4 regions of the Streptosporangium sp. NPDC051023 genome follow, and region 4 is predicted to be linked to each of the others. Evidence: riboswitches for the same ligand, from Rfam matches in the RefSeq annotation. Region 4 holds a riboswitch; each other region holds the start of a gene.

Region 1 (7,395 bases), on a different contig from region 4:
ATGAGCAGGCCGGTGACGCACGTCGGCCGGGTGGCCGTCGTGACCGGCGGGGCACGCGGGTTCGGCGAGGCCATCGCCGTGGAGCTGGCGCACAGAGGCGCGACCGTCGCGGTCGTCGACCGTGACGACGCCGCCGGAACCGTGGCCAGGATCGAGGCGGCGGGCGGCACGGCGCTCGCCGTACAGGCCGACGTCGCGGACCCGGACTCGGTGACGGCGGCCACCACGCGGATCCTCCGGCGGTTCGGCCGGGCCGACATCCTGGTCAACAACGCCGGGATCATCGCCGTCGGGGACTTCTTCGACACCGACTACGACACCTGGCGGCGGGTGCACGCGGTGAACCTGGACTCGCAGTTCCTCATGGCCAGAGCCCTGGCCGGTTCCATGCGGCAGAACGGGTGGGGGCGCATCGTCAACATCGCCTCCAACACCCTCGGCCTGGCCGCCTCGCACCTCACCGCGTACATCGCGAGCAAGGGCGGGGTCGTCGGGTTCACCCGCGGCCTGGCCTCCGATCTCGCCGAATACGGCATCACGGTCAACGCCGTGGCCCCGACCGCGTCGCGCACGCCCGGCGGCGAGGCCGCCATCGCCGAGGAGCACCTGCAGCTGTCGGCGCAGATGCAGGCGATCAAACGGGTCGGCGAGGCCGGCGACATCGTCGGCGCGGTCTGCTTCCTCAGCGGCGACGACGCCGCGTTCATCACCGGCCAGACCCTCATGGTCGACGGTGGCTGGGTCAGGGCCTGAAAGCGCCCCCCACCTCAAGCTCCAAGGAGGAACATCCATGCCAGAAGCAGTGATCGTCGCGACCGCCCGGTCGCCGATCGGACGCGCCCGCAAGGGTTCGCTGACCGCGATGCGTCCCGACGACCTCGCCGTCCAGATGGTCGACGCGGCGCTGGCGAAGATCCCCGAACTCGACCGGCACCGGATCGACGACCTGATCCTGGGGTGCGCCCAACCGGCCGGCGAGTCGGGCCACAACCTGGCACGCGCGGTGGCGGTCCTGGCGGGCATGGACCACCTTCCCGGGGTCACGGTCAACCGCTACTGCTCCTCGAGCCTGCAGACCACCCGGATGGCGATGCACGCGATCAAGGCCGGTGAGGGCGACGTCTTCATCTCCGCGGGGGTGGAGACGGTCAGCCGCTACGGGCTCGGCATGGCCGACGACCTTCCCGGCACGCACAACCCGCGCATGGCCGACGCCGGAGACCATACCCAGGAGCGGATCGGCACCGCGGCGCCCTGGAGCGACCCCCGCGAATCCGGTGCGCTGCCCGACCTCTACATCGCCATGGGACAGACCGCCGAGAACGTCGCTCAGCACGCCGGGGTGTCGAGGCGCGAACAGGACGAGTTCGCCGTCCGCAGCCAGAACCTCGCCGAGAAGGCGATCACCAACGGGTTCTTCCAGCGAGAGATCAGCCCGGTCGCCCTTCCCGACGGCACCGTGGTCGACGCCGACGACGGGCCGCGGTCCGGCGTCACCCTGGAGGCGGTGAGCGCGCTGAATCCGGTCTTCCGTCCCGGCGGCACCGTCACCGCGGCCAACTGCTGCCCGCTCAACGACGGCGCGGCGGCCGTGGTCATCATGAGCGACGTCAGGGCTGCCGAACTGGGCCTGACCCCGCTGGCCAGGGTGGTCTCCACCGCGGTTTCCGGCCTGTCGCCCGAGATCATGGGCCTTGGCCCCGTCGAGGCCAGCCGGCGGGCGCTCGCACAGGCCGGAATGGGAGCCGACGACATCGACCTCGTCGAGATCAACGAGGCCTTCGCCGCCCAGGTGATTCCCTCCGCGCGGGCACTCGGGATCGACGAGGACAAACTAAACGTGAACGGCGGAGCCATCGCCCTCGGACATCCTTTCGGAATGACAGGGGCCCGGATCACGACCACGCTCATCAACTCCCTGCGCTTCCATGACAAGGAGGTCGGCCTGGAGACCATGTGCGTGGGTGGCGGGCAGGGGATGGCGATGGTCCTGGAGCGTCTCTCATGAGCACGCTGTCCTTCGACTACACCGGACAGGTGGTCCTGGTGACCGGTGGAGCGCGGGGAATCGGCCGCGCGATCGGCCGGTTCTTCGTCGACGCGGGCGCGGTCGTCTACCTGCTCGACTTCGACGGCGACCAGGTGGCCGCGACGGCGGCCGAGCTCGGCGCGCGGTGGGCCCGCTGCGACGTCGGCGAAACCGCCTCGGTGAACGCCGTCGTCGACTCGGTGGTCGAGCAGACCGGACGGCTGGACGTCCTCGTCAACAACGCGGGGATCCTCAGGGACTCGGTGCTGTGGAAGCTCACCGACGACGACTGGGAGCGGGTGATGGCCGTCCACGCCGGTGGCACCTTCCGCATGACGCGGGCTTGCGTGCCCCATCTACGGGCACGTGGCTACGGCAGAATCGTGAACGTCACCTCCTACTCCGGGCTGCGCGGAAACATCGGGCAGGCGAACTACGCCACGGCCAAGGCGGGCATCGTCGGCTTCACCAAGACCGCGGCCAAGGAACTGGCCCGCTTCGGGATCACGGTCAACGCCATCTCACCGAACGCCGAGACCCGCATGATCTCCTCCATGCCGCAGCGGAAGCGGGACGAACTCACGACCGGCATCCCCATGGGCCGGTTCGCGGACCCCTCCGAGATGTGCGCGGCCATCGGGTTCCTGGCATCCCCCGAGGCGGGGTACGTCACCGGCGCGGTCCTCCCCGTGGACGGAGGGTTGTCGATGTGACGACGCCGCCGTGAAGACGGCTTTCCGGTGCCGCGGCCGGGACGTCAGAACCCGGCGGAGTCAAGGGATGCCCGGGTCAGCGGAGCCGAAGGGTCGGCGGCCAGGCCGAGGGAGGAAGGCGGGATGTCCGCGGCGACCAGGAGGCCTCCGACGGCGGCGATCATCGCGCCGTTGTCGGTGCACAGGTGCGGGGGCGGGATCCGCAGCGTGATGCCCGCGGCGCCGCACCGCTCCGCGGCGACCTGCCGCAGCCTACGGTTGGCGGCGACCCCGCCCACGACCACGAGGGTGTCCACGTCGTGGGCCAGGCAGGCATCGACGGCCTTGCGGGTCAGCACGTCGACGACGGCCTCCTGGAACGAGGCCGCGACGTCCGGCACCGACAGTCCGGGACCGTCTCGCTCCACATGCCGGGCGACGGCGCTCTTGAGCCCGGAGAAGGAGAAGTCACAGCCGACGCCGAGCATCGCGCGGGGAAAGCCGATCGCCCCGGGGTCGCCGTCCCGGGCGGCGTGGTCGATGGCGGGGCCGCCGGGGTAGGTGAGCCCGAGGATCCTCGCGATCTTGTCGAACGCCTCGCCCGCGGCGTCGTCGCGGGTGTCACCGAGGTGGACGATCGGGTCGCGGGCCAGGTCGCCGAGCAGGAGCAGCGAGGTGTGGCCGCCGGAGACGATCAGCGCGACCGAGCGGGGCGGCAGCGGGCCGTGCTCCAGGGTGTCGGCGGCCACGTGCCCGGCCAGGTGGTGCACGCCATACAGTGGCCGCCCCCAGGCCAGCGCGTAGGCCTTCGCGGCGGCCAGCCCGGTCTGCAGCGCGGTCGCCAAGCCGGGACCCGAGGTGACCGCGACGGCGTCGATTTCGGACGGGCCGATCCCGGCCTGCCGGAAGGCGGCCTTCACGCAGGGGACCAGCGACTCCAGATGGGCGCGGGCGGCGATCTCCGGCACCACCCCGCCGAACCGTACGTGCTCCTCCATCGAGGAGGCCAGCGCGGCGCCGATGAGCCGCCCGTCGGCGACGATCCCGACGCCGGTCTCATCACACGAGGTCTCGATCCCCAGAACGACCGCCATGCCACCCTCTTGTTGCGACTAGCTTGCAACTACAAATAATAGGCAAAAAGATTCGCCGGTGACGTCAGGTCGCCGGAGGGATTTCAAGAGGCGAACAATGCGGACATGAGGGGATAAATATCCCCCCGACACCTCGGCCTGGTCGATTCGCTCGACAGGGACAGGCCAGGACAAACCGGCCACGCACCCAGACAGGGCTCCGCGGCAGCCGAGGGTGACATTTCACATACCGGCCCGGCCACTCTGGACTTACTAGGACGTCCAACTATATTTTCGTGGTGAAGGCCCGCGGTGCAGGGAAGCCGGTGTGAATCCGGCGCGGTCCCGCCACTGTGACCGGGAAGTGCGTCATCGCTTGGAATGAGGCCACTGGCGAAAGCTGGGAAGGCCGGATGACGTGCGCTGATCCGGGAGTCAGGATACCGGCCGCGGGTTGATCCGTGTTGTCCACGAGGATGGAGCGAACACGCATGGCATCGGTACGCGCTCGCGAGCCCGGAAACGTCCCGGCGGTGGAAGATCCCCCGCGCTGACGGCCCTGCTGCGCCTTGACCCATTCACCGGTTCCGCGCCGCCCACCGACGTGGCCGACACCGGCTTCGCCGTCGCCGACCAGGCCCTGCAGCTGCACGGCGGCTACGGCTACCTCACCGAGTACGACATCGAGAAGATCGTCCGCGACCTGCGGGTACACCGAATCCTGGAAGGAACGAACGAGATCATGCATGTCACCGTCGCCCGCGGGCCGGTCGGAGCCGCCTGATGAGCACTCAGCCGGACACCGGAATCGAGACTCTGGTCGTCGGCCGCCTCGGGCACATCATCCTGAACCGGCCGAAGGCTCTCAACGCCCTGACCCATGACATGGTCCGCCGCATCGACACCGTCCTGCGTGTGTGGGCCGACGACGACGCCGTCGCCGCGGTGCTCGTCAGCGGCGCGGGCGAGCGGGGCCTGTGCGCCGGGGGCGACATCCGCGCCATCTACCACGACGCCAGAGAGAAGGGCGATGCCTCAGCGGCGTTCTGGCGGGACGAGTATCGCCTCAATGCGCATATCGCCCGGTACGGCAAGCCGTACATCGCCCTGATGGACGGCATCGTCATGGGCGGCGGCGTCGGCGTCTCCGCGCACGGCTCCGTGCGGATCGTCACCGAACGCACCATCCTGGCCATGCCCGAGACCACCATCGGCCTCGTCCCCGATGTGGGAGGTACCTACCTGCTGTCGCGGGTGCCCGGCGAGCTGGGCACCCACCTGGCGCTGACCTCCGCCTCCATCGGCGCGGGCGACGCCGTGGCCTGCGGGCTGGCCGATCATTTCGTCCCGTCCGAGGACCTGGAGGCGCTCACCACCGAGCTGACCCGGCGGGACGTGGCCGAGACGGTCGCCTCCTTCGCCCGCCCCGTACCGCCCGGTGAACTGGCCGAGCAGCGCGGGTGGATCGACGCCTGCTACGCCGCCGACACGGTGGAGGAGATCGTGGAACGGCTGCTCGACAGCGGTGAGAGCGCCGCCAAGGAGGCGGCCGAGCGGATCGGCGGCAAGTCGCCGACGGCGCTGAAGGCCACCCTGCGGGCCCTGCGCCTGGCCAGCGGACTCGGCTCGCTGGAGGAGGCGCTGGACCAGGAGTACCGGACCTCCCGCGCGGCATTCGCGGAACCCGATCTGGTTGAGGGCATCCGGGCCCAGGTGATCGACAAGGACCGCTCCCCCAGATGGTCACCGGCCTCCCTCGAAGAGGTGACCGAGCGCGACGTGGACCGGTTCTTCGCACCCCTGGGCGAGCAGGAACTCGGACTGTCGGGAGGGCTTCGGTGACGATCGCCTTCGTCGGCTTGGGCAACATGGGCGGGCGACCGGGACTCCGGGCGACGCGAGGTGGAGAACACGCGTGCGGTGGCCGCCACAGGCCGCCGCACGCTCGCGCCAGGCAGCGCTTCCGCCCGGTTCGTAATACAGCTGCGAGCCAGGTTCCCCCGACGCCCTCCTGCTCGTATACTGGTCGCATTACGAACTACTTCCGAACATAGGTCGCATAAGAGGTGTCATGACGATCGCGATCGGACTCGTCATCCACGCGAGTCATCGCACCGTCTTCGAAGAGGCGGCCCGCACCCTCTCCGGCGTGCACCTGGAGTGGGTCACCTACCGGCACGAGGACGAGATACAGCCCCTGGTCCGGGAGTTCCTCGGCCGCGAACGGCAGGTGGACGGACTGCTGCTCGGCAAGGTCCCCTTCGTCAGGTCCCGCGAGCTGCTCCCGGCCGACCTGCCGGTCACGGTCGTCACGTCCGCCGGTCTCGACCTGTCCGTCGCGTTCTTCAAAGCGGCGGCCCGCGGCCGGCAGGCGGTCCCGGTCAGCATCGACACCTTCGACCAGGAGACGGTCGACGAGGTCGTCCAGGCGCTCAACCTCGACCGGAGCCAGGTCGCCTGCCTGCCGTACAACCCGCGGCAGAGCGTCGAGGAGGTCGTGGACTTCCACCGCCGCTTCATGGAACGAACCGGCGCCGCCTACGCCATCAGCCTGCGCACCGCGGTCACCGCCCGGCTGGCCGACTCGGTTCCGGTGATGAACGCGCTCTACGGTCCGATCACGATCCGGACGAACCTTCACGAACTCGCGCTGCGCATCCAGTCCCGGCAGGCCAACGCGTCGAGATTCGCCGCGGGCGTCTTCCGCGTGGTCACCCAGGACGCCCAGGCCGACCTGGACCGTGTCCGCATCGGGTTGATGAACCTGCTGGTCAACACGCCCGAGTTCGGCGACGCGTGGATCGAGAACCGGGACCGGCGCGGCGTCGTGGTCTTCGCGCACAAGGCGCTGTTCGAACACGCCACCCAGAACTGGATCTCCCTTCCCATCCTCGGCCAGGCCCGGGAGACGCTCGGCATACGCCTGGCCGCCGGATTCGGCATCGGTGTCTCGGCCCGCACCTGTGTGCAACTGGCCGAACGGGCGGTGGCACGGGCGGAGCAGGAGAACGTCCCCTCGGCGTATCTGGTTCAGGACAACGGGATCATCATCGGCCCGATGAGCGGCGGCTCGGCGAACCCCCTCGCCTTCACCTACCGCGACCACGGCGGAGACCTTGAGGAGCTCGCCCGCCGCGCCGGTCTGAGCCCGGCGACCCTGTCCCGGCTCGCCGCCCTCGAACGCAGCCTTGAGGGACGGCTCATCTCACCCAGCGATCTCGCCGGTTCCCTCGGGATCACCGACCCGAGCGGGCGCAGGCTGATCCGCAAACTCAACGAGTCCGGCCTGGTCACCGAGGAAGGCAGCGAGCAGATGCACCGTAAGGGCCGCCCGACACGGCTCTATCGCCTGAGCATCGGCAGCGCTCGCACGGACGAGGCCACGCCTTCCTGAAAAGACCCCGCGCGTGTTGAAAGCCCTAGGAGGATCAGTGTCCTACGATCTGCTGCTGGCCGGCGGCGAGGTCATCGACGTCGGTGGCGGCCACGTCGGCCGGTACGACGTCGCGGTGCGCGGCGGCCGGATAGCCGCGGTGGCCCCCGATCTGCCCCGGCACGAGGCTCGCGAGGTGATCGACGCCGGCGGCAGGCTGATCACACC
Region 2 (7,395 bases), on a different contig from region 4:
ACATCCTGGTGCTCGGCGGCACGGACGAGGCCAGGCGGCTGGCCGCCGCGCTCGCCGGACGTGCGGGGACCCATGTGGTCTCCTCTCTGGCCGGGCGCGTCCGCGATCCCAGGTTGCCGGTCGGCGAGGTGCGCGAGGGCGGCTTCGGCGGCCCCGCCGGGCTCATGGCGTGGATCAAGGAGCACCGGATCGACGTCGTCGTGGACGCGACGCACCCGTTCGCCGCCCGGATGACCGTCTCCGCGGCCGAGGCGACGGGACAGGCCGGGGTACCGCTGCTGATCCTGCGCCGCCCCGGCTGGCAGGCGGGCCCCGGCGACGACTGGCGCTGGACGCCGTCGCTGGCCGCCGCCGCCGAGTCGCTGCCCGGGCTGGGAAGGCGGGTCTTCCTGACCACGGGGCGCCGCAGCCTGCCGGTTTTCGCGGGCCTCGACGACCTGTGGTTCCTGGCCCGCTCCGTTGACCCGCCGGAGCCACCGGCCCCGCGCCGCCTCCAGGTGCTGCTCAGCCGGGGCCCGTTCACCGTCGAGGGCGAGCTGGCCCTCATGCGGGACAACCGGATCGACATGCTGGTCACCAAGGACAGCGGCGGCCGGATGACGACCGCCAAACTGTTCGCCGCCCGTGAGCTCGGGCTTCCCGTCGTCGTCGTGCGCCGCCCGGCTGCGCCGGACGGTGTCACGAAGGTGGAGACGGTCGAGGAGGCCCTCGCCTGGCTGGAAGCCGTGACGGGCACAGCCGGGTAGCGCGTGCCCCACCGCCTTCCGCGGGGCGCTCCTCGCGGGGCGGGGCCGAGCCCGGCGTCCGGCCCCCGGCGCGAGGCCGGGGCGCGCGGAAGCGGTCACGCGGGGTAGCGGCGGGGGGTGAACACCACCCGGCCGCCGTCCTTCCTGCCCGCGACCTTGGTGGTCGAGGATCCAACGAGCAGCAGGCAGCGCATGTCGACCGCCGCGGGGTCCAGTTCGCCGAGGGTGGTGACGGTCACCCTCTCCCCGGCGCCGCCGACGTCACGGCCGATGACCACGGGAGTCTCCGGCGTCCGGTGCTCGAGCAGCAGGTCCCTGGCGGCGGCCACCTGCCAGGTGCGGCTCTTGGAAGCCGGATTGTAGATCGCCAGGACCAGGTCGGCCCGCGCCGCGGCGCTGATCCTCCCGGCGACGACCTCCCACGGCTTGAGCAGGTCGGACAGCGACAGCACGCAGTAGTCGTGGCCGAGCGGCGCGCCCGCCCTGCTCGCCACCGCGTGCGCCGCGGTCAGGCCGGGCAGCACCCGCACCGGCACGTCCGCGAACCTCGGCTCGCAGGCCACCTCAAGCACCGCGCTGGCCATCGCGAAAACCCCGGGGTCGCCGGAGGAGACGACGGCCACCCTCGACCCGGCCGCGGCCAGTTCCAGGGCGTGCGCGGCCCGCTCCGCCTCGACCCGGTTGTCCGTCGGATGGCGGCGCTGGCGCGGATTCGGCGGGACCCGGTCCAGGTAGGGGCCGTACCCGACGAGCTCGTCCGCGGCGGCCAGCGCCTCCTGCGCCTCGGGGGTCAGCCACGGCCGCCCCGCGGGGCCGAGCCCGACCACGACCACCTCGCCCCGCACGCCGGCGGCCACGGCCGATCCGATCTCCCGCGCGGGGGCGGCCTCCCCGGTACCGGGGAGGTCCGCGTTGACCGGGCTCGGGATCAACGCCAGCGAGAAGTACGGCACGCTGTCCGGATCGACCTCGGCCAGCGGGGCCAGGCGCTGCTTGCCGGTGGTCGCGCGCTCCACGTACCAGGCCTCGTCGAGGCGGCCCGCCTCGGCCAGCGCGTCACGCACCTTGGCGAACGTCCGGCCGAGCTTGAGGATCGCCGCCGAGTCGGTCGTGGCGAGGCGCTCGGCGATGACCTCGGCCGGGAGCGTCCCCGGCAGCACGGTCAGGATCTCGTCCCGCTCGACCAGCGGCCTGCCCAGGACGGCCGCCGCACCGCTCACCGAGGTCACGCCGGGGACGACCTCGGTGACGTAGCGGTGGGCGAGACGCTTGTGCATGTGCATGTAGGAGCCGTAGAAGAGCGGGTCGCCCTCGCACAGCACAACCACGTCGCGGCCCGCATCCAGGTGGGCGGCCAGCCGCAGGGCGCAGTCGGCGTAGAAGTCGTCGATGGCGCCCTGGTAGCCGCCGGGGTGGTCGGTGGTCTCCGTGGTGAGCGGGTAGATCAGCGCTTCCTCGACCTGGCCGTCACGCAGGTACGGCGCGGCCACCGAGCGGGCGATGCTCCTGCCGTGACGGGCGCTGTGGAAGGCGATCACGTCCGCCTCCCCGATGAGCCTGGCGGCCTTGACGGTCACCAGCTCCGGATCCCCAGGTCCGAGCCCGACTCCCCAGAGCCGCCCGGCAGACATCTCGCTCATTCTTCCTCACTCGCGATCGCGTTGACCGCCGCCGCGGTCATCGCACTTCCACCCCGGCGCCCGTGCACGACCAGGTACTCCAGACCGGCCGGATGCTCGGCGAGGGCCTGCTTCGACTCGGCCGCGCCGATGAAGCCGACCGGGACGCCGAGCACGGCCGCGGGCCGTCCCGCGCCCTCCCCGACCATCTCCAGCAGCCTGAACAGCGCGGTTGGCGCATTGCCGATCGCGACGACCGAGCCCTCGAGGCGCTCGCGCCACAGCTCGAGGGCGGCGGCGCTGCGGGTGGTGCCGAGCCGTTCGGCCAGCTCGGGCACACCGGGGTCGCCCAGCGTGCAGATCACCTCGTTGTCCGCGGGCAGGCGGCGGCGGGTCACTCCCGAGGCGACCATCATCGCGTCACACAGCACGGGCGCGCCCGCGCGCAGGGCGGCGCGGGCCGAGGCGACCACGCCGGGCGACCAGCCCAGGTCGCCGACCAGGTCGACCATCCCGCAGGCGTGGATCATGCGGACCGCCACCTGGGCGACGTCGGGCGGCAGGCCCTCCAGGTCGCTCTCCGCGCGGATGGTGGCGAAGGAACGCCGGTAGATCTCCGCGCCGTCACGGACGTAGTCGATCACGTTTCCCCTCTCAGGGCCGTCACCGCGGCCGTGGTCTCTTCGATGCCTACGCAGTCCAGGCTCCTGCCGTCCAGGTCGACCCGGTAGCCGGTGGCGGTGGCGACCACGTCCGCGACCCGCCCCTTCGGGCGACCGCAGCGCCGCTCGCAGCCCGCCCAGTGCACGGGGAGCGTACCGGTGCGTGGGAAGGAGGTTATTGCCAGGGTCGCGTCGGCCCGCACGTCGGCCAGAGACTTGGCGCAGCCGGGACGTCCCGTGCAGGCTGTCACGCTTGTCCACGGCGAGGCGGGGTCCACGACCAGCTCCGCGTCCGTGAGCAGGGCGGCGGCCCTGGCGGCCTCCGCGCGGGTCAGGCCGGGCAGGACCACGCCGCGCCACGGCGTCAGCCGTACCTCTCCGGAGGAGGCCAGGTCCGCGAGCAGCTCCGCCTGGGCCGAGGTCAGCCGCCCCAGCGGCACCGTGACCCCAAGCGTGACCCGGCCTCCCGGCTGCTCGATGATCCCCACCGGTTCCCGCCCCGCGAGCGCCTCCGCGGGTGCCTCTGCGGATGTTTCTGCGGGTGTCTCCGTGGACGGCGTCGGCACCGGGGCCGCCCGCCCGAGTTCCAGGGCGGAGCCGACCCGTTCCGCGACCCGTTCCGCGCAGCCGGGCAGCTCGCGGATCCGCCAGGCACGAGCCTGCGCGACCTCCGGTTCCGCCAGGAACGCCTCGGCGGCGGCGAGCAGAGCGGCCACCGCGGAGCCGACCGGCACGCGCAGGCCGCTGTCGGCGCCCGCGAGGATCAGCGCGGCCTGCCCGGGGCCGACCGGCAGGATCCCGGCGTCGGGGTCCAGCCAGGCCACGTCGCCCCGCCCGTCGTCGAGGGCGAACAGGAAACGCCCCGGCAGCCCGGCGAGGGCGGGCGTGCCGCACAGCCGCAGGTCGAGCTCGGAGACCAGCGGGCTCACGTCGAGCAGGCTCCGGGTGTCGCAGCCGGTCAGCGGCGAGGCGAGGATGTTGCGGATCCGCTCGTGGGTGGCCGAGGGCAGCAGCCCGGCGCCCGCCATGCGGGCCGCGAAGCCGCCCTCCCCGCCGAGCCCGCGTACCTGCGCGTTCGCGCGGGAGGTCAGCTCGATGACGCCGCTCCCGCAGGCCGAGGCGGCGTCGGCGAGCTCGCGGAGCTGGGAGGCCGTCAGCCGCCCTCCGGGGACCCTGACCCGTGCCAGGCCGCCGTCGGCGGCGGCGTGCACCTGCAGTGCCCCCGGACACGCGTCAGGCCGCGATCGTCCGGAAAAGTCGCCAATGACCACGCTGAGGATGGTAACGCCAGTTTCTTGCATGGAACCTCGCTGCCGTAGTCTCATCGTTGGCGACGGCAAAGGGAGGAAGCCGGTGTGAATCCGGCGCGGTCCCGCCACTGTAACCGGGGAGCGAACCCCATCCAGGCCACTGCCCGGCGACGGGCGGGAAGGCTGGGGGGAGCACCGATCCGGGAGCCAGGAGACTCCAGCCGTCGTAGCCGACGACGACCCGGGGCGAGGACCCCGAGGGAGGAAGCCTCCGTGCGCTGTTCGCCGTTCCCCCGCCAGCCTTCCGTGCCCGCTGTCCCCGGGGGCCGTGCCCTCCTGTCCGCCGTGGAGCGTGACGCATGATCCTCCTGCTCTCCACCTCGGACACCGACCTGCTCAGCGCCCGCGCGAGCGGCGCCGACTACCGCCTCGGCAACCCCGCCAGGCTCACGGCGGCGGACCTGCCGCCCCTGGTTGAGGGCGCGGACCTGATTGTGGTCCGGCTGCTCGGCGGGCGCCGCGCCTGGGAGGAGGGCCTGGACGCCCTGCTCGCCGGACCGGTGCCCGTCGTCGTGCTCGGCGGCGAGCAGGCGCCGGACGCCGAGCTGATGGAGCTGTCGACCGTGCCGGGCGGGGTGTGCGCCGAGGCGCACGCCTACCTCGCCCACGGCGGACCGGCCAACCTCGTCGAGCTCGGCCACTTCCTCTCGGACACCCTGCTGCTGACCGGGCACGGTTTCGCCGCCCCCGCCCCGACCCCCGCCTGGGGCGTGCTCGAGCGCCCGGCACGCAGCCAGGAGGGCCCCGTCGTCGGGGTGCTCTACTACCGCGCCCACCACGTCGCGGGCAACACCGCCTTCGTCGAGACCCTCTGCTCGGCGATCGAGGACGCGGGCGCCCGCGCGCTGCCCGTCTACTGCGCCTCCCTGCGCAGCGCCGAGCCCGGCCTGCTGGAGCTCCTGCGCACGGTCGACGCCCTGGTGGTGACCGTGCTCGCCGCAGGCGGCACCCGCCCCGCGACCGCCTCGGCGGGCGGCGACGACGAGGCCTGGGATGTCGGCGCGCTCGCCGAGCTGGACGTCCCGATCCTGCAGGGCCTGTGCCTGACCGGCAGCAGGGCCTCCTGGGAGGAGAACGACGACGGCCTCTCCCCGCTCGACGCGGCGACCCAGGTCGCGATCCCCGAGTTCGACGGGCGGATCATCACGGTGCCCTTCTCCTTCAAGGAGATCGACGGGGACGGGCTGACCGTTTACGCCGCCGACCCGGAGCGCGCCGCGCGGGTGGCGGGCATCGCCGTACGGCACGCCGTGCTCAGGCACGTCCCGCCCGCGGAGCGGCGGATCGTGCTGATGCTGTCCGCCTACCCCACCAAGCACTCCAGGATCGGCAACGCCGTCGGCCTCGACACCCCGGCGAGCCTGGTGCGGCTGCTGGCCGCGATGCGCGAGCGGGGCTACGACATCGGCGCGGAGGGCGAGCTGCCCGGCGTGACCGAGCAGGACGGCGACGCGCTGATCCACGCGCTGATCGCCGCGGGCGGCCAGGACCCCGAATGGCTCACCGAGGAGCAGCTCGCGGGCAATCCGGTGCGCATCGCGGCGGGCCGGTACGCCGAGTGGTACGCCACGCTCCCCGAGGACCTGCGCTCCGGCATGGAGGAGCACTGGGGGCCCGCGCCCGGCGAGCTGTTCGTCGACACCTCCCAGGACCCGGACGGCGAGATCGTGCTGGCCGCGCTGCGCGCGGGCAATGTGGTGGTCATGGTGCAGCCGCCCCGCGGGTTCGGCGAGAACCCCATCGCGATCTACCACGACCCCGACCTGCCGCCCAGCCACCACTACCTGGCGGCCTACCGCTGGCTGGCCGACGGCTTCGGCGCGCACGCCGTGGTGCACGTGGGCAAGCACGGCAACCTGGAGTGGCTGCCGGGCAAGTCGGCGGGCCTTTCCGCCTCCTGCGGCCCGGACGCCGCGCTGGGGGACCTGCCGCTGATCTATCCGTTCCTGGTCAACGACCCCGGTGAGGGCACCCAGGCCAAGCGCCGCGCCCACGCGACGCTGGTCGACCACCTCGTCCCGCCGATGGCCCGCGCCGACACCTACGGGGACATGGCCAGGCTGGAGCAGCTCCTCGACGAGCACGCCTCCATCGCCGCGATGGACCCGGCGAAGCTGCCCGCGATCCGCGCGCAGATCTGGACCCTGATCCAGGCCGCCAAACTCGACCACGACCTCGGCCTCGAGGACCGTCCGCACGACGCCGAGTTCGACGACTTCCTGCTGCACGTCGACGGGTGGCTGTGCGAGGTCAAGGACGTCCAGATTCGCGACGGCCTCCACGTGCTGGGCGCCGCGCCGCAGGGCGCGGCCCGTGTCGACCTGGTGCTGGCCATCCTCCGCGCCCGCCAGATGTGGGCGGGGGGCGCGGCCCTGCCCGGGCTCCGCGAGGCCCTCGGGTTGAACGAGGACGGTACGGCGGGCCGCTTCGGCACCGACGAGGCCGAGGCGCTGGCCAGGTCGCTGGTCGAGGCGATGGAGAACCGGGATTGGGATCCGGAGGCCGCCGCCGAGGTGGCCGCGACCGTGCCGGACACTGTCCGCCCGGTGGCGGAGGCCGGTTCCGGGCCGGTCGAGCGCATCCTGCGGTTCGCGGCGGAGGAGGTCGTCCCCAGGCTGGCGCGCACCACGGACGAGATCGGCGCGATCCTGCACGCCCTCGACGGCGGCTACGTTCCGGCCGGGCCGAGCGGATCGCCGCTGCGCGGGCTGGTCAACGTGCTTCCCACGGGCCGCAACTTCTACTCGGTCGACCCGAAGGCCGTGCCGAGCAGGCTGGCCTGGGAGACCGGGCAGGCGATGGCCGAGTCGCTCCTGGAGCGCTACCGGGCGGAGACCGGCGACTGGCCGCGCTCGGTCGGCCTGTCCGTGTGGGGGACCAGCGCCATGCGCACGGCGGGTGACGACGTCGCCGAGGTGCTGGCGCTGCTGGGCGTGCGCCCCGCGTGGGACGAGGCGTCGCGGCGGGTGACCGGCATCGAGCCGATCCCGGCCGGAGAACTGGGCCGTCCCCGGGTGGACGTCACGGTCCGGATCAGCGGGTTCTTCAGGGATGCCTT
Region 3 (7,395 bases), on a different contig from region 4:
AAGTCGACCAGGTGCTCGCGCATCCGCCGGTGCCCCTCCTCGGTGCCGAACTCCTCACCCACGACGATGCGGCCGAGCCTGGGCATGACCATCGGCCATGCGGCCAGCCCGATCAGGGTCATCATCGTGCGTGAGACCTCGGGGGACGGTTCGCGTCCCAGGCCCGCGGCGAGCGACTCGGCCTTCGCTGCGCATCGGGCGATCCGCCGGTGCTGTCCTTCCAGGGCGTCCTCGCGATAGTGCAGCGACTCCCACATCAGCAGCCGGGTCAGCTCGGGGTTGGCGAGGTAGAAGTCGTGGATCTTGCCGACGTAGTCGATGGGGTCGTCGCCGGGCATGGCGACGACCTCGGCCATCTCGTCGAGGACGGACTCCATCACCTGGTCGAACAGCTTCTCCTTGCTGCCGAAGTATCCGTAGATGCGCTCCTTGTTGACCCCGGCGCGCTCGGCGATCCGGTCAACCCTGGCGCCGGCGATCCCGTAGGCGGCGAATTCGCTGCGGGCGGCGGTGAGGAGCGCGTCCCTCGTGGCTTCCTTCGACATGGCGCAAGTGTAGTGGACCAACCAGTTGGTTGTCTCTACCAACCGGTTGGTTGACTTCCAACTAGATAGTTGGTTACGGTCCTGCCATGAGCGACATCTCCCCCGCGCCGTCTCTCACGGCACCCCCTGCCTCTCTCCCACAGGCCCTTCCCCAGAGGCGCGCGCCGCTCTGGCGCACCCTCGCGGTCTTCACACTGACCGCCGTGCTGTCCAGCGGTCAGCTCTATGTGGTGATCCCGCTGCTGCACGGCATGGCGGCCGGATGGCAGACCCCGCAGAGCGGTCTCACCTGGCTCGTGACCGCGTTCGGCGTCGGATACGCCGCCGGGTTCCTGCTGTTCGGCCCGCTCTCCGACCGGTACGGGCGTAAGCGCCTGATCTGCCTCGGCCTGCCGATCGCGGCGGTGGCCACGGCCCTGGTCGCCGTGGCCCCGGGACCCGAGATCGCGATCGCGTTCCGGGTGCTGCAGGGGGTCACCGTGGCGATCTTCCCGCCCGCCGCGATGGCCTACATGGCGGAGCGGATCGAGCCGCGCCACCGGATGGTCGCGCTGGCCACCGTGACGAGCGGGTTCCTGGCCGCGGCCGTGCTGTTCCAGGTCGTGGCTCAGGCGCTGGGCCCGATTGTGGGCTGGCGCGGCATCTTCCTGATCTCCGCTGTGGCGTTCGCGGTGGCTGCCGTCGCCGCGGCCGCGGTGATGCTGCCCGACCCCTCGCGCGAGCTCTCCGGTTCGTTCCTGTCCGCCTACCGCGCGGTGCCCGCCCTGCTGGCGACTCCCGCGCTGCTGCTCCGCTACGCCGCGACGGTCACCATCCTGGCCACGTTCGTCGCGGTGTACACCGGACTGCAGCTCGGCGGTCCCGTGGGCGTCGCTGGTTCCCCCGACGCGCTGATGGCCCTGCGAATCAGCGGCCTGCCGTCCATGATCGTCGTTCCGCTGCTGACGCCGCTGCTCGGCAGGATCGCCGCCTCCCGGCGCGCGGCGTACCTGCTCGCGCTCGCGGCCCTCGCACTCGCCGCCGTCGCGGTGATCCGCCCTGGCCTGGTCGGCCTCGCCCTGCTCCTGGCCGTCTACGTGCTCGGCGTCGCCGCGGGCGCCCCCGCGCTGAACGAGAACATCGGCGTGATCGCCGGGCAGGCGCGCGGTACGGCGCTGGCCCTGTTCACCTTCTCCCTGTTCCTCGGCGGGAGCCTCGGCCCGCAACTCGCCACGGCCTTCATCACGGGCGGCTTCGGTGCGCTGATGTACGGCCTGGCCGGGATCCTGCTCCTCGGCGTACTGGCCCTGCTGGCCGCGACACACACCGGCCGGGTGACCGGTTCGTGAATCGCTCGCCATGGCCAAGGCGCCGCTTACCCCAGCAGCCAGCCGATCGCCGCAAGGGTGAGCATCGACAGCGCGGTGCCGGTGATCACGGTTCCGCGGGCGACCGAGTCGGCCTGGCCGTACTCGCGGGCGTAGACGTAGGCGTTCTGCGCGGTCGGCAAGGCCGCGCAGACGACCACCGCGAGCAGTTCGGCGCGGCTCAGCCGCGCCAGCAGCCCGAACAGGTAGGCCAGCAGCGGCTGGGCCAGCAGTTTCATGGCCGACAGCGCGAGCACCTCGGTCCGTTCGCCCGTCAGGTCGGGGCCGCGCACGGTCAGCGAGAGGCCGAGCGCGACCAGCGCGGCGGGTACGGCCGCGCCGCCGAGCAGGGCCAGCGGTTCGGCGATCAACGGTGGCGGGCGCCAGCCGAGCACGGAGCAGAGCACACCCGCGGCCAGGCCGAGGATCACCGGGTTGCGCAGCGGCAGGCTCGCCAGCCGGGCGGGCCTGAGCCCGCGCTCCGCGCTCCGGTCCAAGGCCACGAGCACGACCGGAGTGATCACCAGAAGCTGGAAGAGCAGGACCCCGGTCAGGAAGGTGGCGTCGCCGAGCACCTGCAGCGTGACCGGGATGCCGAGATTGGCGGAGTTCACGTAGCCCGCGGCCATCGCGCCGATCGTGGCCTCGCCGGGCTTCCTGCCGAGAACGTGGCGGCTCAGCGCGAAGCCCAGGGCCATGGTCACGACGGTGCTGGCGGCGAAGGCGCCCAGCGCGGGCCCGCTGAACGACAGCCGGGTCCTGCTGAGGATGGAGAACAGCGCGGCCGGCATCGCGAGATGGAAGACGAACCCACCGAGAACCCGGTCGGCCTCCGCGCCCAGCAGCCGGAACCGCCCGGCGACGAAGCCGAGCAACGTCAGCACCCAGATCGGGACGAAGGCCGCGATCAATGGGGGGCCATCGCAGACTCCTCGTGCCGGCAGGCTTCGAGCGTATCTGGCCGATCTTGACATCCGGGAGCCGGGGGTTCCGCCGGCACTCCTCCGGCCGCGCGCTGTGCCGTACTCGGCGGCCGGAGAACGGAACCTCACATCCGGCGTTTCCCGGACAGCCGCCATCCGGCGAAGGCGAGAGCGAGGAGCGCCGCCGCTCCGACCGCGTAGAGCCACGGGGAGATCGCCGCGGAGGGGGAGGAGACGGGGGTCGCGGCGGGAGAGGAGGTGGGGCGGGGACGGGTGGCCGTACCGAGCGCGGACAGGAGTCCGGCGGAGAGCGGCTCCCCGTTCTGGATCGCGTCCTGCGCGTGCAACGGCCCCTCACCGGCGCGGACCGCCAGGTTGCCGTCGCACAACGCCGTGTGCAGCGGGACGCCCGGGTCGGTGTCGAACAGGCCCGTCTTCTCATCCGAGGCGAGGACCAGGTAACGGGAACCGACGGTGAAGCCGTAGCCACAGGCCGCGCTGTCGGCGTTGGTGGCCACCTGGTACTCGGCGTCGGCCCTGCCCTTGTAGACCTGGTCGGCCCTGAAGGTGTAGATGATCGGCGGCCTGGGGCCGAGCGGATCGCCCTTGGCCGGGCGGGCGGAGACCACCGTCCCGGTGAAGACGGCGGCTGCCCTGCCGACCTGCTCCGCAGGTCCCAGCGGAGCGCAACTGCAGGCGCATGCCGTACCGGGGGTGATCACGACGGTCGCGGCCAGCAGCAGGAGAACGGTGAGAACTCGATGCCTCAACATGCTCTCACCACGTATCCCGCCGCGTGATGGTTCGACGCCGCCGGGGAGGAGGAGCCGCCTTCGGGACGGCACCGGCCATTTCGCGCCGTTTCGTACGGCTTCGCGTCGGTTCGTATGGCACCGCCACACGGAGTTCCTGTCGCCCGGGGCGCGGAATGCGCCTAGGCTGGACCCGCAGTCGGTTCGCCCTGCCCGCCAGGCAGGCGCGTCGTAAGAGGGAACCCGGTGCGGCAGCGCTCGCCTGTTTGGCTCGCGAGCTCGCCAATTCCGGGACTGCCCCGCAGCGGTGAGTGGGAACGACCGCCGTCATACGCACTGGATCCGGACACCGGATCGGGGAAGCGACGGCCAGTAGATGCCAAGGCGCGAAGAACGCCATGGCGTGCCCGCGAGTCCGAAGACCTGCCACTGCCCGCGCGCGACCACGTACGCGGTGACTTCGGTGACCTCGAGGGCGGGTCGCGGTGCGGGCGGGCACGACGTGCCCGCCGGTCAGCCGTTCCTTCGCGCCTCTCGGGAGCACCGGGGTCCTCCATGACTCGCGAAGGAGAGTTTCGTGGCTGAGACTTCCGCCACCCCCTCATCGATCGCCACCGTCCACGGCTATCCGCGCCAGGGACCGGACCGTGAGCTGAAGAAGGCGATCGAGGGCTACTGGGCCGGTCGCGTCACCGCCGAAGAGCTGCGCGACGTCGCGGCCAGGCTGCGCCGCGGCAACTGGCGGCAGCTGGCGGACGCGGGCGTGCGGGAGGTTCCCACCGGGGACTTCTCGCTGTATGACCATGTGCTGGACACCAGCGTCATGGTCGGGGCCATCCCCGGACGCCACCGGGCCGCCATCGAGGCCGACACCCTGGACGGCTACTTCGCCATGGCGCGTGGCACCCGGGACGTCGCCCCGCTGGAGATGACCAAGTGGTTCGACACCAACTACCACTACCTGGTGCCCGAGCTGGGACCGGATACCGTCTTCATCGCCGACCTCACCAAGCCCGTCGGCGAACTGCGTGAGGCCGTCGAGCTCGGTCACACCGCGCGTCCCGTGCTCGTCGGCCCGGTCACCTATCTGCTGCTGGCCAAGCCCGAGCCCGGCGCCGACCCCGGCTTCGACCCGCTCACCCTGCTGGACCGGCTGCTGCCCGTCTACGCGCAGGTGCTCGCCGCCCTGCGGGCCGGCGGAGCCGAGTGGGTGCAGCTGGACGAGCCCGCCCTGGTCCAGGACAGGCCCCGGACCGTGCTTGAGGCCGCCGCCCGCGCCTACCGCGAGCTCGGCACCCTCGCCGACCGGCCGAAGATCCTCGTCGCGAGTTACTTCGACCGCCTCGGCGAGGCCCTGCCGGTCCTGGCCGAGGCGCCGATCGAGGGCCTGGGGCTGGACTTCACCGGCCCGGCCGCGGCGAACCTGGACGACCTGGCCCGGGTGGGCGGGCTGCCGGGCAAGCGCCTGATCGCCGGGGTCGTGGACGGCCGCAACGTGTGGATCAACGACCTGGGCAGGTCGCTGTCCACCCTCGCCACCCTCCTCGGCTTGGCGGGCCGGGTGGATGTGGCGGCCTCCTGCTCGCTGCTGCACGTTCCGCTGGACACCGCGCTCGAGCACGGGATCGACCCGCAGGTCGGCCGCTGGCTCGCCTTCGCCAGGCAGAAGACGGCCGAGATCGCCACTCTCGCCCGGGGGCTGAGCGAGGGCACCGGCGCGGTTGCCGGGCAGCTGGCGGCCAACCGGGCCGACCTCGCCTCGCGCGCGGCCTCCGCGCTCACCCGCGATCCTGCCGTACGGTCCCGCTGCGCCGCGGTCACCCCGCAGGACACGCGCCGTCCCCAGCCCTACCCCGAGCGGGCCGCAGCGCAGCGCGCCGCTCTTGGCCTGCCGTCGCTGCCCACGACCACCATCGGCTCCTTCCCACAGACCGCCGAGCTACGGGCGGCCCGCGCGGATCTGCGGGCCGGGCGGATCGACCAGGCCGCCTACGACGAGCGGATCGCCTCAGAGATCCGCTCGGTCCTCGTCTTCCAGGAGGCGGCGGGCATCGACGTGCTGGTGCACGGCGAGCCGGAGCGCAACGACATGGTCCAGTACTTCGCCGAGCGGCTCAACGGGTACCTGGCCACCCAGCACGGCTGGGTGCAGTCCTACGGCACCCGCTATGTGCGGCCGCCGATCCTCGCCGGGGACGTCTCCAGGCCCGAGCCGATGACGCTGCGCTGGACGACGTACGCCCAGTCCCAGACCGGGCGTCCCGTCAAGGGCATGCTCACCGGGCCGGTGACCATGCTGGCCTGGTCCTTCGTCCGCGACGACCAGCCGCAGGCGGACACCGCCCGCCAGGTGGCTCTGGCGTTGCGCGACGAGGTCGCCGACCTGGAGGCGGCGGGCACCGTCGTCATCCAGGTCGACGAGCCCGCGCTGCGCGAGACCCTGCCGCTGCGCGCCGCCGACCGGGCCGCCTACCTGGCCTGGGCCACCGAGGCCTTCCGGCTGGCCACGAGCGGAGTACAGGCGCGGACCCAGATCCACACCCACATGTGCTACGCCGAGTTCGGTGAGATCCTGGCCGCCATCGACGACCTGGACGCCGACGTGATCAGCCTGGAGGCCGCCCGCTCGCACATGCAGGTCGCCCATGAGCTCGCGGAGGCGGGATATCCCAGGGAGGCCGGGCCTGGGGTCTACGACATCCACTCCCCGCGCGTCCCGGGTGTCGAGGAGATCGCGTCCCTGCTGCGCAAGGCGCTGGACGGGATCGCGGCCGAGCGGTTGTGGGTCAACCCCGACTGTGGCCTGAAGACCCGGGGGTGGCTCGAGGTGCGTGCGTCCCTGGACAACCTGGTCGCCGCGGCCCGCGAGGTTCGAGCCGAGGTGACCGGCGCGATCGGCTAGCGGACAGCTCCGGGCCCGCCGCTGTGTCCTCGCTGTGCCCTCACCGGGCTCCCGGCCGGTGGGGGAGCGCTCACGACGCGCGGGCGGACGCGGAGGGGAGCGTTCACGACGCGCGGGCGGACACGGAAAGCGGGACAGTAAGCGGGACAGTAAGCGGGACAGTGGTCTCCCCGGGCCCGGCACGTGCCGGGCCCGGGGACGGATCTCACGGAGAGGATGGTGAACGTCATGTGGCCCCTTCGGCATGACGCCCCCGCGCCGGGCGGCCCGAGGGGAGCCTGGCCGGCGTCACGGCCCGCACCCGCAGGGCTGGTCGCCGGCGTCATGGCCGAGGTGTCCACGATCGGTGCCTACTTTGCGGTCTCGACGGACCCCGAAGACCGGACCGGCCAGGCCTGGCGGCCGTTCGGCGTTCTGTTCACCGACCTGGGCGCGCTGACGGCCATGATCGCGAACTTCCGGGGACGCCTGAACACGACGGAGACCAGGGTCGCCGCCTCGATCCTGTTTCAGGGCCTGGCCGCGAGGTTGTGGTCACCGGCCGTCGGCGCGGCCGTCGTCTGCGACCTCTTCGTCGACCTGACTCCGGAGCGCGTCCACTGGCGCCCCGAGCCGACCGGGCCGCTTCCTCTGTGGACTCCCCATCTGCCGGGGTGGGAGATCGCCGAGCCGGGCCAGGTCGTGGAACCGCTGTACCACAACGTGGTGACCGGGCTGCTGGAGCCGCTGGCGCTGGCCGTACAGGAGACCACGAAGATCGCTCCCGCGTTGCTGTGGGGGAACGCGGCCTCGGCCCTGGCCGGGACGCTCGGCACGATCGCCGGGCAGCGGCCAGAGCTGGCGGCCAGGGCGGTCGCGCTGGGGCGCGGGCTGCTCTCCCTCGGGGTGCTCGAAGGCACCGGTGAGCTGGCCGGGCCGACGCGGGGA
Region 4 (7,395 bases):
CGCGGCGTACCAGCCCGCCGGGCCCGCGTCCGGCTGCCCGCCGACGCGCCGCTGGTAGTCGGCGAGCAGCGCGGCGCCCGCCTGGACGTTGGCCGTGGGGTCGGCGCGCAGTGTGCCGGGGGCGGTCCCGGTCAGTTCCGCTGCCCTGTGCAGGGTGTCCTCCGGCGGGACCGGGGTGATGTCCGGGACCGTGATCGGGTGTGGCCTGCTCTCGTCGCCGCGGGGGTCGCCGTGGACGTGGTGGCGAGGCCCGGGCCTGACCTGGCCGTCGATCAGGTGCATGGGACCGTATCCGCCGGAGACGCTGGGCAGGCCGTTGTTTCCGTCCCACCGGGACTCCAGGTAGGAGACGGCGAGCAGCACGTTCTCCGGCACGCCGTACGCCTGGGCGGCCAGTGCGAACGCCTCCTGCAGGTGGCCTCGCCCGTCCGGCTCGTCCGCCGCCGCCTGCCGGGCGGTGGGCGGGAGCAATGCGGCGAGAGCGGCAACGATCAATATCCCTGGCAGATGGCGCATAGTGGTTCCCTTCCGACCAGATGGCTACCCAGAGTTATGAGAGATTACTGATTGTCTTATGACTGGGTGGAGGGAGATCCGTGGCAATGTTTTCTGCCCGATTTCGGGCAGAAAACTTGGTAAACCCCGTCATTGCTGCGTATGGTCCTCCTCTGTGTCGACGGCATGGCATCCCCACGAGGACCTGATCGCCCACCTGACCCGGACGAGCGCGCTCGGCCCCGGGGAGGCGGCGCGGGTCGTGGCCGACGTGCTGGCCTACTTCTCCGAGCCCGTCGAGGAGTTCGTCCAGCGGCGTCACGCCGAGCTCAAGGCCAGGGGGCTGGTCAACGATGTGATCTTCCCTCGGATCGCCGCTGAGCTGCAGTCCCGTCGTGTCGCGGCACCGGAACTCTCCCTGCGCCAGCTGCGCCGGATCGTCTACGGGTAAGGAGCGGTCAGATGTGCGGAATCGTGGCCTACGTGGGGCCGAAGGACGCGGCCCCCATCCTGCTGGAGGGCCTGCAGCGCCTTGAGTACCGCGGCTACGACTCGGCCGGCGTGGTGGTCTCCAACAGGGGGCTGAAGATGCGCAAGGTCAAGGGCAGGGTCGCGGACCTGGCGGCGGTCGTGCCCGCGCGTTTCAGGGGCACCCTGGGCATCGGGCACACCCGCTGGGCGACCCACGGCGCGCCCAGCGATGTCAACGCCCACCCGCACCTGTCGGCCGACGAGCGCATCGCCGTCGTGCACAACGGCATCATCGAGAATGCCGACGAACTGCGCGCCAAGCTGGAGGCCGACGGCGCGGTCTTCGTCTCGGAGACCGACAGCGAGGTGCTGTCCCACCTGATCGCCCGCACCGTCGAGGACGCCGACTCGCTGGCGGAGGCGGTCCGCGGCGCGCTCAAGCGGGTCGTCGGCACCTACGGCATCGCGGTGATCGACGCCCAGCGTCCCGGCGAGGTGGTCGTGGCGCGCAACGGCAGCCCGATTGTGCTGGGCATCGGCGAGAAGGAGATGTTCGCCGCCTCGGACGTGGCCGCGCTGGTGCGCTACACCCGCCAGGTGGTGCATCTGGAGGACGGCGAGCTCGCGGTGCTGAAGACCGACGGCTTCACCACCTTCGCCAGCGATGCGCGGGAGACGGCCAAGGAGCCGCTGACCGTCGACTGGGAGGCCGGGCACTACGACACCGGCGGCTACGAGCACTACCTGCTCAAGGAGATCTCCGAGCAGCCGGAGACCGTGGCCAGGACGCTACGCGGACGCCTCGACGACCGCTTTCACATCGCTCACCTGGGCGGCCTCAACATGGACGCGAGGGAGACCCGCTCCTTCCGACGGGTCAAGATCATCGGCTGTGGCTCCGCCTACTACTCCGGCCAGATCGGCGCCCAGCTCATCGAGGAGCTGGCGCGCATCCCGGCGGATGCCGAGCCGGCCAGTGAGTTCCGCTACCGCAGCCCGGTCGTCGAGCCGGACACCCTCTACGTGGCGATCAGCCAGTCGGGGGAGACCTACGACACCCTCGCCGCCGTCCAGGAGCTCAAGCGCAAGGGCGGCAGGGTTCTCGGCATCGTCAACACCGTCGGCAGCGCCATCGCCCGCGAGGTCGACGGCGGTCTCTACCTGCATGCCGGTCCCGAGGTCTCCGTGGCGAGCACGAAGGCGTTCACCTCGACCGCGGTCGCCTTCGCGCTGCTGGCGCTCCACCTCGGCCGGGTGCGTGACCTGTCTCCCGCGGACGGCCGCCGCATCTGTGAGGGGCTTCGCGCCCTGCCCGGGCAGATCAAGGAGATCCTCGCCCTCGAGCCGCAGATCAAGGAGCTCGCCCACAAGTACGCCGGCTCGCCGAGCATGATGTTCGTCGGCCGGGTCAGGGGATATCCGGTGGCCAGGGAGGGCGCGCAGAAGCTCAAGGAGATCTCCTACGTGCATGCGGAGGCCTATCCGGCCAGCGAGCTCAAGCACGGGCCGCTCGCGCTGATCGGTCCCGAGATGCCGACCGTGGCGATCGTTCCCGACGACGAGTTGCTGGACAAGAACCTCACCACACTGGGTGAGATCCGCGCGCGCGGCGGGCGGGTGCTCATGGTCGGGCATCGCGAGGCAGACCCCAGGCTGGCCGACGACTGCCTGGTCGTGCCCAGGAACGAGATCGAGCTCGACCCGATCCTGCTGTCGATCCCGCTGCAGATCTTCGCCTACCACGCCGCCGTCGCGCTTGAGCGTGACGTGGACAAGCCCCGCAACCTCGCCAAGAGCGTCACCGTGGAGTGAACGCGGTGCGTCCCTGCCGCATGACGCCCTGAATATATTGCAGAAAGTGACATATCTGTAACGTGGGGTATTGAGGGGTCTGGGGGTGTTTCCTGGATCGGCCAGTGATCGCCGGTCAGGTAGCAGCCCAATGCGGTGGTGGGACCGGTTGTGGCTTGGGCGCGCCGGTGTCTGGACTGAGGAGAGAGGGAGCGCGGCGACCGAACGACGAGGGAAGACACCGGCCAGAAAGCGCCCAAGCCCGCGACGCCGTCAGGCGTCGCAAAGAGGCAGGGGACGCTTATGCGCCGTAGGCGGTTCTTCGCGCTCGCTCTGGGGGTCATGGTCGCCGGCGGCTGTGGCGGGGCGAACGGTTCCGGCGCCGCGCCCGCCGGTCGGCTGACCATCGTCGCGCCCGCCGCCCGCGGGCGGGGATGGGACCAGGCCGCCCGCGCGCTGGCCACGATCCTGACCGAGGACGGACTGGTGGGGGCGGCCGAGGTGAGCAACCGCCCCGGCGGCGTCGACACGGCCACGCTGACCGCGTTCGGCGCCGCCGGAGGCCCGTTCACCCGCGGGGGCACGGTGCTCCTGACCGGCGTGCCGATGCTGGCGGGCGCCGAGACCGCGGACGTCGCCTCCGTGCTGGCGGCAACCACCCCGCTGGCCAGGCTGGCCGGTGATTGGGCGGTCCTGGTGGTCGCCCCCAACTCCCTGTTGCGGACCTTTGAGGACTTCGCCGCGGTGCTCCGCCGCAATCCGGCGGAGCTAACGGTCGGCGGCGGGGTGGACGGCGGCTCCGACCACGTGCTCTACGGCATGATCGGCAAATGCCTCGGGGTGGATGTCAGGCTGCTGGACTACGCGGGCTACCCCACCGACGCCGAGGCCGTCGAAGCGCTCGGCGAGGGCCGCGTGGCCGCGCTCCTCGGGTCGGCCGGCTCCCTCCTGCCGGAGATCGCCGTGGGCCGCCTGCTGCCGCTCGCGGTCTCCTCCGGTGAGCGGATCGACGGCATCGACGCGCCGACGCTGATGGAGCGAGAGGTCCGCGTCAAGTACGCCGACTGGTGCGGCGTGTTCGGTCCCCGCGGCATGAGCCCTCAGGACCGGGACGAGGTCGCCGCCCTGTGTGGCCGGATCGACGCCTCGCCCCGATGGCAGGCCGTGTGCGCCGCCAACGGCTGGAACCGGGCCTGCCTGAGCGGGGACGACTTTCGTCAGTGGCTCGTCACCGAGACCCGCCGCGCCCGGGGAGTGCTCGGCGAACTGGGACTACTGAGCTCCTTCGACACAAGTTGTTGGGGTGGTTGCGTCAGACGGCACTAGATGTAGGATCCTCCTCGTTGCTGGTTCGCCCCGAGAGGGCGAGGCAAGAGGGAACCCGGTGTGAGTCCGGGACTGCCCCGCAGCGGTGAACGGGAACGAAAACCGTCATGAGCACTGGGTGAGCCATGCCTGGGAAGCGGCGGTCGGTAGGCGTGTGATGGACGCCCGTGAGTCCGAAGACCTGCCGGTGACGTGTGGGAGAGGGGCCGAGCCCGGCTCCGGGGACGCGTCGAGCGACCTCGGGCGTGCGAGGCGAGGCGCGCTCGACCACGGAGACTGTCCAGGGCCTCGAGGGAGGGTCCGCGGAGCGAGGCGGTCCGGCGTGCCCGGAAACCGTCCGCGGACGCGCGCCCTCCGGCGGGAGCCGTACGGGGATTTATGAGCGCGAGGGGTGGACGTGACACAGACCTTGGTCGACGCCGCTGAGGAGACCGGGCACGAGCGGGCGGACCGCAGGCTGGCCATCGAGGAGGCGGCCGCCCGGGTGATCACCGATCCGGAGAACTCCAGGGTCGCCGCCCGGCTGCTGGCCGAGCTGATCGCCGACGAGGCGGCGGAGCACGGGGTCGGGACCTTCTCCGAGTCGATCGCCGCGACCCACGGGGCCGGGCTCCTCCAGGACCGGCTGGCCGACTTCGTCGCCGCCAACGCCGCCGCGCTCGACGCACTGGTCGCGCCGGACGCCGACGACCGGTTCGAGTACTTCGGGCTGCGCACCGTCTACGACCGTTACCTGCTGCGCCACCCGCGGACCCGTAAGGTCCTGGAGCGCCCGCAGCACTTCTTCCTGCGCGTGGCCTGTGGCCTGTCGGAGACGGTCGAGGAGGCCGCCGAGCTGTACGCGCTCATGACCACCCTGTCCTATCTGCCCAGCTCGCCCACCCTGTTCAACTCGGGGTCGCGCAGGCCCCAGCTGTCGTCCTGCTTCCTGCTCGACTCGCCCAGGGACGAGCTCGAGGCCATCTACGAGCGCTACGGCCAGGTGGCCCGCCTTTCCAAGTACGCGGGGGGCATCGGCATCGCGTGGACCCGGGTCCGATCGAGGGGCTCGCTGATCCGCGGCACGAACGGCCACTCCAACGGCATCGTGCCGTGGCTGCGCACGCTGGACTCCAGCGTCGCCGCGGTCAACCAGGGAGGTCGCCGCAAGGGCGCCGCCTGCGTCTACCTGGAGCCCTGGCACGCCGACATCGAGGAGTTCCTCGAGCTTCGTGACAACACCGGCGAGGAGGCTCGCCGTACGCACAACCTGAACCTGGCCAACTGGATCCCCGACGAGTTCATGCGCCGCGTCGAGGCCGACGAGACGTGGTCGCTGTTCGACCCCAAGGAGGTCCCGCACCTCACCGACCTGTACGGCGCCGCGTTCGACGAGGCCTACCGGGCGGCGGAGGCCGAGGGCCGGTTCGTCAAGCGGATCCAGGCCCGCGCCCTGTACGGCCGCATGATGCGCACGCTCGCCCAGACCGGAAACGGCTGGATGACCTTCAAGGACGCCGCGAACCGGACCTCCAACCAGACGGCCCGCCCGGAGAACGTCATCCACCTGTCGAACCTCTGCACCGAGATCCTGGAGGTCACCAGCGACGCGGAGACCGCCGTCTGCAACCTCGGCTCGATCAACCTGGCCGCCCACCTCGGCTCGGGGGAGGACGGCCAAGAGGTCGACTGGGCACGGTTGCGCCGGACCGTCCGCACCGCGGTGCGCTTCCTGGACAGAACCATCGACCTGGGCTTCTACCCGACCCCCGAGGCCCGCGCGGCCAACGAGCGATGGCGGCCCATCGGGCTGGGCGTAATGGGCATGGCGGACGTTTTCTTCGCGCTGCGGCTGCCGTTCGACTCGCCACGGGCGCTGGAGTTGTCCACCCGGATCTCCGAGGAGATCGCGCTCGCCGCTTACGCCACCTCCTCCGACCTGGCGGCCGAGCGGGGACGTCATCTTTCCTACGAGGAGACCCGCGCCGCGGGCGGCGTGCTGCACCCCGACCACTACGGGGCCGCGCGCTCCGCCGAGTGGACGGCGCTCAGGGAGCGGATCGCCGAGACCGGCCTGCGCAACTCGCTGATGATCGCGATCGCCCCGACGGCCACCATCGCCTCCATCGCGGGCTGTTACGAGTGCATCGAGCCCCAGGTGTCGAACGTCTTCAAGCGCGAGACGCTCTCGGGGGAGTTCCTACAGGTCAACCGCTACCTGGTCCGTGACCTCTCGGCCCGGGGCCTGTGGACCTCGCAGATCCGTGACGCGATCAAGCGGGCGGACGGCTCGGTCCAGGACGTTCCAGGCGTCCCCGACGACCTGAAGGCGCTCTACCGGACCGCGTGGGAGCTGCCGCAGAAGGCGCTGATCGACCTGGCCGCGGCGCGCACGCCGTACATCGACCAGTCGCAGTCGCTCAACCTCTTCATGGCGACCCCGACCATCGGCAAGCTCTCCTCGATGTACGCCTACGCGTGGAAGTCGGGCCTCAAGACCACCTACTACCTGCGCTCCCGCCCGGCCACCCGGATCGCGCAGACCACCGTGCAGGCCGTCCCCGAGCAGGCTGTCCCCGAGCAGGAGGCCGTCGCCTGCTCGCTGGAGAACCCCGAGTACTGCGACGCCTGCCAGTAGACGCGGCCGACCGGTTCCCACCCACTGGTTCCCGTCCACCGGTGCCCGCTCGCCGGGCCGGTGGACGGACCTCGCCGCGCCCGAAGGCGCCGCTCAGCGAAAGGTTTTCCCCGATGCTGCTCGACCCCGGCATGGACCTCACCTTGCGGCCCATGCGCTACCCGGACTTCTACGAACGCTACCGGGCCGCCATCCGCAACACCTGGACCGTCGAGGAGGTGGACCTCAACTCCGATCTGGCGGACCTGGCCAGGATGACCCCCGGGGAGCGCCACCTGATCAACCGCCTCGTCGCGTTCTTCGCGACCGGCGACTCGATCGTGGCCAACAATCTGGTGCTCAACCTCTACCAGCATGTCAACGCCCCCGAGGCGCGTCTCTACCTCAGCAGGCAGCTGTTCGAGGAGGCCGTGCACGTCCAGTTCTACCTCACCCTGCTGGACACCTACCTGCCCGACCACGAGGAGCGGGTCAAGGCCTTCGCCGCGGTCGAGCACATCCCCTCGATCAGGGACAAGGCCGAGTTCTGCTTCCGGTGGATCGACTCACTCGGCGGGCTCACCCGGCTCGAGTCGCAGGAGGACCGGCGGGCGTTCCTGCTCAACCTGATCTGCTTCGCCGCGTGCATCGAGGGCCTGTTCTTCTACGGCGCCTTCGCCTACGTCTACTGGTTCCGCTCGCGGGGCCTGCTCGGC

What was found. A riboswitch is a leader RNA that binds a small molecule or an ion and turns the genes downstream of it on or off. The one in region 4 is predicted to bind cobalamin.
Region 1: another riboswitch for cobalamin. It lies ahead of AB0395_RS06855 (acyl-CoA dehydrogenase family protein); the one in region 4 lies ahead of AB0395_RS14145 (ribonucleoside-diphosphate reductase subunit alpha).
Region 2: another riboswitch for cobalamin. It lies ahead of cobN (cobaltochelatase subunit CobN); the one in region 4 lies ahead of AB0395_RS14145 (ribonucleoside-diphosphate reductase subunit alpha).
Region 3: another riboswitch for cobalamin. It lies ahead of metE (5-methyltetrahydropteroyltriglutamate--homocysteine S-methyltransferase); the one in region 4 lies ahead of AB0395_RS14145 (ribonucleoside-diphosphate reductase subunit alpha).

Annotation. Positions count from the first base shown of each region.
Region 1 is NZ_JBFBCE010000007.1:120,084-127,478, forward strand. It holds gene AB0395_RS06830 (aldehyde dehydrogenase family protein) at 1-4, shown strand, start outside; gene AB0395_RS06835 (SDR family oxidoreductase) at 1-753, shown strand; gene AB0395_RS06840 (acetyl-CoA C-acetyltransferase) at 791-2,008, shown strand; gene AB0395_RS06845 (SDR family NAD(P)-dependent oxidoreductase) at 2,005-2,742, shown strand; gene tsaD (tRNA (adenosine(37)-N6)-threonylcarbamoyltransferase complex transferase subunit TsaD) at 2,787-3,815, opposite strand; cobalamin riboswitch at 4,075-4,261, shown strand; gene AB0395_RS06855 (acyl-CoA dehydrogenase family protein) at 4,249-4,578, shown strand; gene AB0395_RS06860 (enoyl-CoA hydratase/isomerase family protein) at 4,578-5,636, shown strand; gene AB0395_RS06865 (hypothetical protein) at 5,866-7,188, shown strand; gene AB0395_RS06870 (amidohydrolase/deacetylase family metallohydrolase) at 7,226-7,395, shown strand, end outside.
Region 2 is NZ_JBFBCE010000046.1:13,489-20,883, reverse strand. It holds gene AB0395_RS27560 (cobalt-precorrin-6A reductase) at 1-746, shown strand, start outside; gene AB0395_RS27555 (precorrin-2 C(20)-methyltransferase) at 842-2,386, opposite strand; gene AB0395_RS27550 (precorrin-8X methylmutase) at 2,383-3,009, opposite strand; gene cobG (precorrin-3B synthase) at 3,006-4,298, opposite strand; cobalamin riboswitch at 4,322-4,514, shown strand; gene cobN (cobaltochelatase subunit CobN) at 4,637-7,395, shown strand, end outside.
Region 3 is NZ_JBFBCE010000086.1:24,577-31,971, reverse strand. It holds gene AB0395_RS38340 (TetR family transcriptional regulator) at 1-545, opposite strand, end outside; gene AB0395_RS38335 (MFS transporter) at 632-1,873, shown strand; gene AB0395_RS38330 (AEC family transporter) at 1,900-2,802, opposite strand; gene AB0395_RS38325 (hypothetical protein) at 2,940-3,587, opposite strand; cobalamin riboswitch at 3,799-3,991, shown strand; gene metE (5-methyltetrahydropteroyltriglutamate--homocysteine S-methyltransferase) at 4,144-6,468, shown strand; gene AB0395_RS38315 ((2Fe-2S)-binding protein) at 6,697-7,395, shown strand, end outside.
Region 4 is NZ_JBFBCE010000017.1:121,986-129,380, forward strand. It holds gene AB0395_RS14125 (N-acetylmuramoyl-L-alanine amidase) at 1-516, opposite strand, end outside; gene AB0395_RS14130 (hypothetical protein) at 671-946, shown strand; gene glmS (glutamine--fructose-6-phosphate transaminase (isomerizing)) at 958-2,778, shown strand; gene AB0395_RS14140 (tripartite tricarboxylate transporter substrate-binding protein) at 3,061-4,083, shown strand; cobalamin riboswitch at 4,088-4,287, shown strand; gene AB0395_RS14145 (ribonucleoside-diphosphate reductase subunit alpha) at 4,481-6,700, shown strand; gene AB0395_RS14150 (ribonucleotide-diphosphate reductase subunit beta) at 6,814-7,395, shown strand, end outside.